3 regions of the Pseudarthrobacter sp. genome follow, and region 3 is predicted to be linked to each of the others. Evidence: predicted binding sites of a transcription regulator. Region 3 holds the regulator's gene; each other region holds the start of a gene.

Region 1 (4,277 bases), on a different contig from region 3:
CGGCCTCGTTGATGATCACCCGGGCGTGGCCCAGGCTCCAGAGCTGCACGTCCTTGGTGCGGTGCCGGCCGGTGAACTCGAAGCCCAGCTGCCCAAGGACCGTTTCCAGCCCTTTGGTGTCCGCGGCCCTGACTTCGGCGAAGTTGTAGCCTGCCGGTTCGGCTACCTGCGGGAGCGTGGCCAGTTCCATGGGATAACGACGGCGGCCGGGAGCTTGGGTGCCGCCGGCACCAGTGCCCGTCCCACGGTCGGAAGCGGCGTCCAGCCACTTGGCGCTCTGTTCCTCCAGCCAGATGAGCGAGCGCATGGCGTCGACGGCGGTTCGCTCCACATCCGACTGGCGGAAGACGTCGTTGAAGATTTCCAGCGACACCGGGCCGCTGTACCCCGCCCGGACCACGTGGCCCATGAACTTGGCGAGCTCGAACTGGCCCTCGCCCGGGAAAACCCGGTAGTGCCGGCTCCAGGAGAGGACGTCCATGGAGAGCTTGGGGGCGTCCGCCACCTGGACGAAGAAGATCTTTTCCGGGTTGAAGGCCTCGATGGGGGCGGTGTCCCAGTTGCGGGACAGGATGTGGAAGGAATCCAGGCAGGTGCCCAGGTTGGGGTGGTCCACGGCTTCCACCAGCTTGTGGGCGTGCTCGTAGTCGTTGACGTACTTGCCCCAGGCCAGGGCCTCGTAGGCCACCTTGACGCCATGGTCCCCGGCCAGCGCAGCCAGCTGGCCGAGCTGCTCCACCCGGAGGTCGTCGCTGTCGATGCTGGCGGTGGCCACATTGGAGCAGACCAGGACGGTGTCCATGCCCAGCCGCGCCATGAGCTTGAATTTGGCTTCGGCACGCCGGAGGTTGGCGGCCAGGAGGTCTTCGGACACGCTGTCGAAGTCGCGGAACGGCTGGTAAAGATCCAGCGTGAGGCCAAGGTCGGCCGCCATCTTGCGGACGTCCTCGGGCGTGAGCGGCGACGTGACCAGGTCCTGCTCGAAGATTTCGATCCCGTCAAAGCCGGCGATGGCGCAGGCCTGCATCTTTTCCTTGAGGGTGCCGGAGAGGCACACCGTAGCGATTCCGGTGCGCATCAGGCAGCCACCTCTTCCTTGGCCACGAGCTCCAGGAAATGGCTGCGCATGCGTTCCGCGTCGGCTTCCAGCCCGGTGAAGATCCGGAAGGAATCCGCCGCCTGCCCTACTGCCATGCGGCCACCGTCCAGTACCTCGCAGCCTTTGGCGCGGGCGCCGCGGACCAGTTCCGTATCGATCGGGCGGTAGACGATGTCCGCCACCCAGTGCCGCGTTTCCAGCAGGTCCAGGTCCAGCGGGACGCCCGGATGGGCGGCCATGCCTACGGGGGTGCAGTGCACCAGACCGTCGGCCAGCGGCATCAGCTGCGGCAGCTCCGCCGTCGTACGCGCTGTGACGGTGCTGCCCGGGAAGAAACCGGCCAGCTCTGCTGCGCGTGCCGCGCAGCGGGCGGGGTCCACGTCCACCAGGTCCAGCGCCTTAACGCCGGCGGTGAGCAGCGCGTAGGCGACGGCGGAACCGGCACCTCCCGCGCCAAGCTGGACGACGCGGTCCAGCCGCGCGCCCGGTAGGCCGGAGGCAAGCGCGGCGGCGAAGCCGGAGAAGTCGGTGTTGTGCCCAATGAAGCGGCCGTCCTCGATGACCACGGTGTTGACGGCGCCGAGCCTAAGGGCGTCCGGCGAGACCTCGTCCAGGTGCGCCAGCACAAGCTGCTTGCACGGATGGGTGATGTTCAGTCCGTTGAAGCCCAGGCTGCGGGCACTCTTGAGCAGATCCCCCACGGCATCGCCGGACAGTCCGAGCTCCAGCAGGTCGATGGGGCGGTAGAGGTAGCGCAGGCCCAGCACATCGCCTTCGCGTTCGTGCATGGGGGGAGTGAGTGACGGCATCACGCCGTCGCCGACCAGTCCCACGAGGTAGGACTCAGTTCGATTGCTCATCCGGGCAGCTCCTTTGAATACGGCATCCGGCGGGCGGCGGCGCTCGAGGCGGCCGCGGCGGGTCGGGTGGTAGGGATTACAGTACAACACTTGTTCACTTCTCGCACGCTTGTTCTACATACGAACAAATGCGTGCGGTTTACCGCTGCGGCAAGCGTGCGGCCAGCTCCGCCGCGGCATCCTGCAGCAGGGGCACATGGGCCAACAGGGCTTCCATGCTGAGGCGGAAGACGGGAACGGCGGTTGCCAGGGAGGCGAAGGCATGGCCCTGGGAATTGAGCAGCGGCACGGCCACGGCGCGCATGCCGTTCTCGTTCTCCTCGTCCATCACGGCATATCCCTGCCGGCGCACCTTCTCGATCTCGGCACGGAAGGCGCCCCGGTCCGTGATGGTGTGCTCGGTGAGGGGTTCCAGTTCGAGCTCCTCGAGCAGCGCTTCACGCTCCGCGTCCTCGGCAAAAGCCACCAGCGCCTTGCCCACGGCCGTCGCGTGCAGGGCGCCCAGATGCCCGGGGTCGCTGGTGACGCGGAAGGTTTGCGGGCCGTCCACCTTGTTGACTGTCAGGTGGTGGTGGCCGTCGCGGACGCTGAGGATGGTGGCCTCCCCGGTCTGCTCGGTCACGCGGCGCAGGACCGGCAGCGCGGTGCCGGCAAATCCGTGATGGTTGGAGACCCGCTGGCCCAGCTGGAAGATCCGCAGGCCCAGATGGTAGCGGCGGCCGTCCGGCTCATAGTCCACAAATCCGTCCCGCGTCAGGGATCCCAGCAGGCGGTAGGTGGTGCTGAAGGGGAGGTCGGCGCGGCGCGAGATCTCCGCGGCGCTGGCGCCACGCGGCTCGTCTCCCAGGAGGACCAGCAGGCCCAGGGCCTTGCCCACCATGTCCGTGCGGTCGCCCTTGGGCGTCTTTGGCTCAGCGGCGACGTCATCGGGCGCTGTGGTTTGATTCACACTCATACGTTGATGTTGCCACATCGTGGGAACTATTTCTAGATGGTGATTATTTTCTTGACAAGTGACTGCGCTCACAGCCATCATTGCTGTATCGCACAAGTAGCTCCCACCATGTGGCTACTGCTCCGGGTCTTTCAACGGACTCCAGCCGCACCGCACCAGCTCCACTCAGGCCGCTGCGGCTGCGACCCTCCAGATCCATCCGCGACAACGTCGTCACATCAAAGGAACTCCATGAGCCAGACACTTCCGTCCGCGGGGCAGGGCACCGTTGCCCCGGCCGGGACGCCAAAGAAGGCAGCCCTCGCCAGCTTCCTGGGCAGCGCCGTCGAATACTACGACTTCTTCATCTTCGGCTCCGCCGCCGCCCTGATCTTCCCCACGGTGTTCTTCCCGGACGCCGGAGCCAACGCTGCCGTCATGTCCTTCGCCACCTTCGGCTTCGCCTATGTGGCACGGCCGGTGGGCGCCGTCATCCTGGGCCACTTCGGTGACCGCGTGGGCCGGCGAAAGGTCCTGATGTTCACGCTGCTGCTGATGGGCGCTTCGACGTTCCTGATCGGCTGCCTGCCCGACTTCAACACCGTGGGCTGGTGGGCTCCGGCCCTGCTGGTGCTGGCGCGGCTTTGCCAGGGCCTCTCCGCAGCGGGCGAGCAGGCCGGCGCATCCTCCATGACGCTGGAACACGCACCGGACAACCGCCGCTCCTTCTTCACTTCCTGGACCCTCACCGGCACCCAGGGCGGCCAGATCCTCGCCGCCCTCGTCTTCATCCCCGTCCTCGCCCTTCCGGACGAGATCAAGTACGGCATCGGCTGGCGCGTCCCGTTCTGGCTCAGCGCCGTCGTCGTTCTTGTTGCGTTCTTTATCCGCCGCACACTGCATGAGCCCCCGGCGTTCGAAGAAGCCCAGAAAACCGCCCAGATCTCCAAGCTTCCGGTCGCCGATCTCCTCAAGGACCACTGGCGCGACGTGCTCCGCGTAGTCTGCTGTGCCTTCATCGCCGCGGTCTCCACGGTGTTCGGCACGCTCGCCATCAGCTACGCCAAGACCGTTGCCGGTGTTGACGGCACCACCACACTCTGGCTGGTGGTCGGCGCCAACCTGGTCGCTTTGGGCACCCAGCCGCTGTTCGGCAAGCTCGCGGACCGGATCGGCCGCAAGCCGGTCTTCATCTACGGTGCCGTGGCCAGCGCCATCCTGACTCCGGTGTTCCTGCTCAGCCTGGAATCCGGCAGCATCCCGCTGATGTTCCTCGCGGCCATCGGCTTCTTCTCCTGCGGCTACGCGGCCTCCAACGCAGTCTGGCCGTCCTTCTACGCCGAGATGTTCAGCACCAAGGTCCGCTTCTCCGGCCTGGCGATCG
Region 2 (4,277 bases), on a different contig from region 3:
GGGGGTAAAGTCCACGGAGCTCTCCTGAAATCGTTGAGGGGGTTCGTTCCCGTCAACGGTAACCCGAGGCGGGCTATTCCCTGAGCCGGCCCGGCGGATGCGGTGCCGGATGACAGTACATAACGCTGATGGCATGCTGGAGCCATGTGTGGACGCTATGTGATGGCACGGGCCGTGGGTGACTTGCTGGCCGACTTTGATGCCCAGCTGGAGGAGGAAGTGCACCTTCCACCGTCATGGAACGTGGCACCGACCGACCCCGTGCCGATCGTCCTGGAACGGCTGATCGACGACGGCCCTGTGCGGCAGCTGCATGTTGCCCGCTGGGGCCTGGTGCCGTCCTGGGCGAAGGATCCGGGCATCGGCCCCAAGATGATCAACGCACGGAGCGAGACGGTGCTGGAGAAGCCGGCCTTCCGCAAGGCCGTGAAGTCACGTCGCTGCGCTGTCCCGGCGGACGGGTACTACGAATGGAAGCAGGGCACCGGCAAAGCCAAGCAGCCCTACTACGTCCATCCAGGCAAAGGCAGCGGGCTGGTGTTCGCGGGCCTGTATGAGTGGTGGAAGGATCCGTCCAAGGCCGAGGGCGATCCCGGCCGGTGGATGCTCTCCACATCCATCCTTACGGCGGACACCCCGCCGCCCGGTGCCGAGTCCACAATTTTCGGCAAGCTCACCGCCCTGCACGACCGCGTGCCGCTGCCCATGGACCGGGCCACCATGGCGTCGTGGATCGACCCGCAGATCGACGACGCCGCCTTTCTGGTGGACCTGGTCCGCGCCCATGTGAAGGACGTCGCGGCCGACTGGCACGTGGATTCCGTTGGCACCGAGGTAGGCAACGTACGCAACAACTCCCCGGAACTGATCCGGCCGGTGGAAGCCTTGTTCTAAACCGGCACTCGGGCGGGACATGCCCCTAAACGGTGACCTTGCCGGCGTCGTCCACTGTCCACGTGGGGTTGTAGGCAACTTCCCAGCGGAAGCCGTCCGGATCGGCGAAATAGCCGCTGTACCCGCCCCAGGGCTGGGTGACCGGCGCGGCGACGATAGTGGCCCCGGCCGATGCCGCTTCCGCCATGACCCGGTCCACCGCCTCGGTGCTGGGCAGGTTGTGGCTGAGCGTGATGCAGGGGACCGGGCCGGGGACACCTACCCCCGCCTCGGCGTGCATCTGCGCGGCGTCCCACAGGGAAAGGATGAGGCCATGGTTGACCTGGATGAACACCACATCACCGGGAAACTCGCGGTGGACAGGCCAACCGAGGCCCTCCGCGTAGAACCGGCGGGAGGCGTCAACACTGCGAACGCCTAGTGAGATGAAGTCGACTCTGGGCTGCATGCTTCGATACTGTCAGAAGATGGCAACAATTCAAGGAAACGATAGGGACGCTTTGGCCGACAAAGAACAGCTCGCTGCTGTTCGGATTGCGGTAGACGAAGTTGACGAGCAGATTGTCACCCTCATTGCGCGGCGTGAACGCCTGATCCGGATCGCCGGAACCCTGAAGGGGGACGACGCTGAAGTCCGCGCCCCCGGCCGGGTGGAACGGGTGATCGAGCATGTCCGGGCCGCCGCGGAAAAGAAGGACATTGATCCGGACATTGTGGAATCAACTTACCGGGCCATGATCTCGGGGTTCATCAAACTCGAAATGAAGGTCCACAGAGAAAGCAGCTGACGCTGCCGCAGGTGCTGTCCGGACACGCTTCCGGCAGCACCTGCCCCGGTGTTCCCTAGAGCGCTTCGTCGACTTAGAGCGCTTCGTCGACGGCGACGCCCGACTGGAACTCCCTGCCGTCAGCCTCGCTGAAGGCCGACATGATGTGGCCCTTGCCCAGGCCATGGACGGCCGCGACGGGGAAGTTGCCGGTGATGGTGCTGCCCGAGTGCGTCACGCCGCCAAGATCATAGTTTTCCTCGGCGCTCTGGTCATGGCTGAACGAGTAGAAGGCAATGGCCTCCCCGTTCATGAACTCAATGCCCAAGCGTCTTTGCGATGAGTAATCAGGGCTCGCCGCCACCAGTCCCACTACGTACGCACCTGCCCCCGGTATGTTGCCGTCGATATCAAAGGTTGCCACGAGCTTTTCGTCCTGGGCCTTGATGCTTACGTGCTTGAGGAGTGCGTCATTGGTGCTCATGCCACAATCCTGCCTCCCTGCTGCCCGTCCGTCCACCCCTGTCTAGGTTTTGTCGGAGCGTCGTCGTAGACTCAAGGTATTCGAACATGTATTCGAATACCTTGCTTTTGCATCAGCATTTTGCATCAGCTCCGTTCAGTTCCGGGAGGCGCCCATGGGTATGTTCAGCGAGTCCGTGGACGTTGTCTGCACCCCCGCCGGCCAGCCGCTGAACCTCCAGTGGGCCGGACGGCACTACACGGTGTGCGCCGAGCCCGTCCGGTGGTATGAACGCCGGCAGTGGTGGGCCGAGGAACGCCGTGCGCCGCTCGGCAGCGGGCCGGGGCTGGTGGACCACGAAATCTGGCGCGTCCAAGTGCAGGCGGACCCGCGGGGTGCCGGCCCCCGGGATGCAGGAGAGCCGCTCACCCTGGACCTGAGCCGGCATACCGGCAGCGGCCGCTGGAGGCTCCTGCGGATCCACGACGCCCTCCGGCCACAAACAGCATGAGCTTCTCCCACCTTCACGTTTCCACGGCCTTCAGCGCACACTATGGCGTTGCCTGGCCCGACGAACTGGCCCAGGTTGCCGCCGCGGACGGCGCAACCGCGCTCGCCTGCACGGACCGGGACGGCCTCTACGGCACCATCAAACACCTCAAAGCCTGCATGGAAGCCGGCATCGACCCCATCGTGGGGGTGGACCTTGCGGTTTTCGACGACGACGGCGACCACCGCACCCAGCTCGCCGGCAGGGTAGTGGTGCTCGCCCGCGGCCACAACAACGGGGCGGGCTACCGCGCACTGTGCCGGCTGGTGTCCGATGCCCATGCCCGCACCTCCGGCAAAGCCGGGGGAGCGGTGCCCGTGGCGGTCACCCGCGCCGAACTCGCCTCCCGCACGCTCGACCCCAAAACCCTGAAACCGGTCCTGACGGTCCTGATCGGCCCGGATTCCGACGTCGGACGGGCCATGAGCGGCCGCCGCTACCTCCGTCCGCGCACCCTTTTCAAAAGCTGGCTGGACGCCATGCCCCCAAGAACCCTGGTGGCGGAAGTCGTTTCCCAGCTCACTGCCCCCGGAGCGCCCCTGAGCACCGCCCACGCAGTACGAATGCTCAAACTCGCGGAAGAACACCACGTACCGGCCGTGCTCACCAACGCCGTCCGCTACTGCGCAGAGGACGGCGCCGCCACAGCTGACGTGCTCGACTCCGCCCGGACGCTGAAGTCACTCCCCGAACTCGCGGCCGAACCGCTGCTCCAGCCCAACGGGCAGGCCTGGCTCAAATCCTCAGCCCAGATGCTTCAGCTCGGCAAGGAAATCATCCGCGCCGCAGGGTATGGCGCAGCGGACCTCAAACAGCTGATGGCACAGACCGAGGCGCTCGCCGACTTCTGCCGGATTGACCCGGTGACTGACATGGGCTGGAAGCAGCCGGTGGTCCCCGAGGCATCGGTCATAGGCATCAGCCAGGACCCGCACGATGAACTGGTGCAGCGCTGTGAGGCCGGGATCAGCAGGCGGTTCCCCGGAATATCAGGCTCAGCCCACAAGGACATGCGCTCGCGGCTGGAGCACGAGCTGGGAATCATCAGGAACCTCGGGTTTTCCTCCTATTTCCTCACGGTCGCGGAGGTCTCCCGGATGATCATGGACATGGGGGTCAGGGCAGCCGCCCGTGGTTCCGGGGCCTCCAGCCTGGTCAACTACCTGATTGATGTCAGCCAGGTGGACCCCCTGCAACACGACCTGATCTTCGAACGCTTCCTGTCCCGGGACCGGGCCACGCTGCCGGACATCGACATCGACGTCGAAAGCGCCGAACGGCACAACGTGTACCGACGGATCTTTGACCGCTTCGGTTCCGAGCGCGTCACGCTGATGAGCATGCAGAACGGGTACCGCGCACGCGGTGCAGTCCGCGACGCCGGGATGGCCCTGGGGATGGACGATGACGACGTCGGTGAGATCGCCAAGCAGCTGTGGCGTTTTTCGGCCCGGAAATTCCGTGAGGCACTGGTTGAGAAACCTGAGCTGCGGGAGTTCGCCGGCCGGGTGGAACAACGGGACTTCGCCGAAAACCAGCAGCTTGACCTGCTGGTGGACCTCACGGAACGGCTGGACCGGCTGCCCCGCCATATCTCCATGCA
Region 3 (4,277 bases):
AACTGCAGGACCGGGTCACCGGTGCGGTGTCGGGGCAACTCTCCGTGGCAATGATCCACGCTGCGGCGTCGGGCGCACGGAAACACACGGCCATCACCGTGGATGCCCTCAACGCAGCTGCCGCCAACCTGGAACTCGCCCTGGACGGCGTGCCCAACGGGCTGCTCCCGAATGGCCTCAACGACGAACAGCTGGATTGTGTGGACCAGTTGCGTGAGGCCTGCCGTGCTGCACTGTCCGATTCCAAGGGGGACGGCAGCCAAACGGCCGACGGCGGGCGGCAGCTCGCGCGCTCACGCCTGATGCTGATCCTCGAACTGTGCGAGCGGCTGATCGTGGCCCGTGAAAACCGCGAAGTGGTGTGGTTTTCCCGCGCAAGTTCCTTCGATCCGCAACAGGGCTATGCGCAGCCCGACGAGTCTGCGCCGGTCCTGGTCAACATCGCGCCGCTTAGCGTTGCCGGCAAGCTCCGCGAAGGGCTGTTCGCCGGCCACACGGTTGTCCTGACGTCGGCAACCCTGGCCATCGGCTCAGCCTTTGAACCGACCGCCGGCGGCTTGGGACTGGTGGGGGAGGGCGCGCCCAGCTGGAGCGGGATCGATGTCGGATCGCCCTTTGACTATCCCAAACAGGGGATCCTCTATGTCGCAGGGCACCTCCCCAAGCCAGGCCGCGGGGCGTCGCCGGAGGCCCTCGATGAACTTGAGGCGCTGATCCGCGCGTCCGGCGGCGGCGCCCTGTGTCTGTTTTCGTCCCGCCGAGCCGCCGAGGAGGCCGCTGAAGCGATGCGTCCCCGGCTTGGCCTCAGCATTCTCTGCCAGGGCGACTCCACCATGACGGCCCTCGTGAAGCAGTTCGCGGACGAGCCCGATACCTGCCTGTTCGGCACCATGTCACTGTGGCAGGGTGTTGATGTTCCCGGTGGATCATGCCGGCTGGTGGTGATCGACCGCATTCCGTTCCCACGGCCGGATGACCCGCTGATGACCGCACGATCCCGCGCCGTTGCGCAGGCCGGCGGAAACGGCTTTATGGCGGTATCGGCGACCCACGCGGCCATCCGCCTGGCCCAGGGCGCGGGCAGGCTGATCCGTTCCACCGGAGACAAAGGCGTGGTGGCCGTGCTTGATTCCCGGCTTGCTACAGAACGCTACGCCGGATTCCTGCGCGCCGCTCTGCCGCCATTCTGGCCCACCACGGACCGCAAAACAGCGTTCGCCGCCCTGGAAAGGCTGGCCGGGAAGGGCGCCTGACTGCGCGCAGTCCTAGAGCGACCGGAGGACCGAGACGACCTTGCCCATGATGGTGGCGTGATCGCCCAGGATGGGCTCGTACTGGGTGTTTTGCGGCAACAGCCACGTGTGGCCGTCGCGCTGGCGGAAGGTCTTGACGGTGGCTTCGTCGTCCAGCAGGGCCGCCACAATATCGCCGTTGGAGGCGTCTGCCTGCCGTCGGACCACTACCCAGTCGCCGTCGCAGATGGCAGCATCCACCATGGAGTCGCCGGCCACACGCAGCATAAAGAGCTCGCCCTGGCCCACGAGCTGCCGGGGCAGGGGCATCACATCTTCCACCACCTGGTCAGCAAGGATGGGCCCGCCGGCCGCGATCCGGCCCACCAACGGCACCATCGCGGTGTCCATGGCAGAGGGAAGTTCGGTGACCGTCCCGCCGATGCCGTGCAGGAGTGAGGGCTTGGTTGTCCCGTTCGACTTAGTGGACCCGCCGTCAAGCGTCAACGGCATCAGGACTTCCATGGCGCGCGGACGCTTGGGGTCCCGGCGCAAGTATCCCAGCTTCTCCAGCTGTGAGAGCTGGTGGGTCACGCTCGACAAACTCGCCAGGCCCACGGTGTCACCGATTTCACGCATCGACGGCGGATAGCCATTGTCATTCACCGAGCGCTGGATGGTTTCAAGGATCTTCTTTTGGCGGGCGGTGAGCCCCTTGGGGGTTCGTGGGGGCTGGCGGCGCTGCGGTGTCGCCTTGCCCTCGGCGGCTGGTGCTGCCATGTTCGCCAATGCCTTTCGGTTGCCCGGCTCCGCTCCGGCCGCTGGTGCCTGGAACGCCCCGGGGCTGGTGTCGGAGTTGATTGTCAGACCCTGCTGATCAACTACAGAGGTGGTTGTTCTTTGATCCAAACGTAGGCCAGCCACAGGGCTTTTTCAAACATTTGTTCTAGCGAGTCTCGACAATATTCGTTGATAAGTGCTAAAAATGAAGAAGCAAAGTTCGAACATGTGTTCTACTCGTTGCTTGCGGATTCGAATATTCGAATTTATGGACGGCCCAGGCCGGCACCGGCAAGTGGACGCGGAGGGCGCGCCGGGCAGCACAGTATGGTCCAGGAGGGCTCATTTCATGTCAGCTATATCTGCTTCGCAGGACTCGCGTCCGCAGTTCATTTCCGTGCAGGACCTCACCTCGCGGCAGTGGTCCGCACCCGTTCCGACGTCGGGAGCGGCGCCAAGGCAGCGCATGGAACCGTTGCCGCCGCTGCGCCTGACGCGCAGGGGCCGGATTGTGCTCATCGGCATCCCGCTCGTGATTCTTGCCGCAATCCTGCTTTCCCTGGCAGGTTTCCTCAACGCCCCGGCAAAAGCCGCCGATTCTGCCGCCGACCTGTCGCTAACGCCAACAGTCTCGGTCACGGTGCAGGCCGGCCAGTCACTCTGGGCCATCGCCAGTACCGTTGCGCCCGAGCGTGATCCCCGTGATGTCATCGCGGATATTGCCCAGTTGAACAACCTTTCCGCCGGCGGCGTTGTCCCCGGACAGCAGCTCTTCGTCCCCACCAGGTAAAGAGCCTGCGGGCTCGGGCGTGTGCCGCCGCAGGCCGTCACATTTTCCGGCCGTCTGCTTCGGACCTAAACTGTTCAGGTGAATGACCAGCTAGAGCGTCTGAACAGACTTCCCCTCCGGACCAACCTCCGCGGGCTGACCCCGTACGGTGCCCCGCAGCTGGATGTACCTATCCTGCTGAACGTCAACGAAAACACCCATGGCGTCCCGGCGGACGTCCGGGCCGCGATCAGCGTGGCCGTGACGGAAGCCGCGGCGGGCCTCAACCGCTACCCGGACCGTGAGTTCACCGAACTCCGGGAAGCGCTGGCCGAGTATCTCGGCCACGGTCTTGATGCCACCAACATCTGGGCGGCCAACGGGTCCAACGAGGTCCTCCAGCAGATTCTCCAGGCTTTCGGCGGACCCGGGCGGACGGCCCTGGGTTTCCCGCCCACGTACTCGATGTATCCGCTCCTGGCCAGCGGCACGGACACCGGGTACATCGTCGGGCAGCGGGCCGACGATTACGGGCTCAGTGCCGAGTCGGCCGCGTTGCAGGTCAAAGAGCTTCAGCCCAACATCGTTTTCCTCTGCTCGCCGAACAATCCCACCGGCACGGGGCTGGGCCTGGACGTTGTGGAGGCCGTGTACGAGGCCGGCGAGGCCAGCCAGACGATCGTCATCGTTGACGAGGCCTACCACGAGTTCGCCCACGACGGAACGCCGAGCGCCCTTACGTTGCTGCCCGGCCGGGAGCGCCTCATTGTGTCCCGCACCATGAGCAAGGCGTTCGCCCTCGCGGGCGCCCGCCTGGGCTACATGGCTGCCGCTCCTGAAGTCACGGACGCGCTGCGCCTGGTCCGGCTGCCGTACCACCTTTCGGCCATCACCCAGGCAACAGCCCTCGCCGCCCTGCAGCACCGCACTGCGCTGATGGCCGACGTCGAGGACATCAAGGAACAGCGCGACCGCATCGTCTCGGAACTTACGCGAATGGGACTCAAACCTGCCGCCTCCGATTCGAACTATGTCTTCTTCGGCGGCCTCGACAGCCCGCATGACGTCTGGCAGCGGCTGCTGGACGACGGCGTGCTGATCCGCGACGTCGGCATCCCCGGCCACCTGCGTGTCACGGCGGGAACTGAGACGGAGACCACAGCCTTCCTGACGTCGCTGGAACGCATCCTGGCCAGCCAGGCCAGGCTGCCCGCCTAAACTTGAAGTATCGGCGCCGCCGCGCGCCGGCACATCTCCTTCGCTTTCGCACCACTGACTTCGCCTAAAGGACATATGACCATGAGCTTCACCGGATCGAACGCTGCCGCGCCCCGGACCGCACGCATGGAGCGTGCCACCAGTGAATCGTCAGTGCTCGTGGAGATTAACCTCGACGGCACGGGCGTTTCGGACATCGACACGTCTGTCCCGTTCTACGACCACATGCTGACGGCGCTCTGCAAGCACTCGCTCATTGACATGACGGTCAAAGCCAC

The links. Region 3 encodes LexA, which represses DNA repair genes until DNA is damaged. Its sites were predicted from a motif close to TCGAACANNTGTTCGA; they were not measured.
Region 1: the regulator LexA is predicted to act here: its motif matches at 2,061-2,076, upstream of V6M49_RS02390 (shikimate dehydrogenase).
Region 2: the regulator LexA is predicted to act here: its motif matches at 2,226-2,241, upstream of V6M49_RS03670 (DUF6504 family protein).

Annotation. Positions count from the first base shown of each region.
Region 1 covers NZ_JAKFFD010000025.1:20,977-25,253, reverse strand. The annotation lists gene V6M49_RS02395 (bifunctional sugar phosphate isomerase/epimerase/4-hydroxyphenylpyruvate dioxygenase family protein) at 1-1,078, opposite strand, end outside; gene V6M49_RS02390 (shikimate dehydrogenase) at 1,078-1,959, opposite strand; gene V6M49_RS02385 (IclR family transcriptional regulator) at 2,099-2,914, opposite strand; gene V6M49_RS02380 (MFS transporter) at 3,146-4,277, shown strand, end outside.
Region 2 covers NZ_JAKFFD010000038.1:40,476-44,752, reverse strand. The annotation lists gene V6M49_RS03695 (mycoredoxin) at 1-15, opposite strand, end outside; gene V6M49_RS03690 (SOS response-associated peptidase) at 163-894, shown strand; gene V6M49_RS03685 (VOC family protein) at 920-1,342, opposite strand; gene V6M49_RS03680 (chorismate mutase) at 1,362-1,682, shown strand; gene V6M49_RS03675 (hypothetical protein) at 1,756-2,145, opposite strand; gene V6M49_RS03670 (DUF6504 family protein) at 2,300-2,635, shown strand; gene V6M49_RS03665 (DNA polymerase III subunit alpha) at 2,632-4,277, shown strand, end outside.
Region 3 covers NZ_JAKFFD010000165.1:27,738-32,014, forward strand. The annotation lists gene V6M49_RS14315 (ATP-dependent DNA helicase) at 1-1,253, shown strand, start outside; gene lexA (transcriptional repressor LexA) at 1,266-2,012, opposite strand; gene V6M49_RS14325 (LysM peptidoglycan-binding domain-containing protein) at 2,479-2,802, shown strand; gene V6M49_RS14330 (histidinol-phosphate transaminase) at 2,881-3,999, shown strand; gene hisB (imidazoleglycerol-phosphate dehydratase HisB) at 4,081-4,277, shown strand, end outside.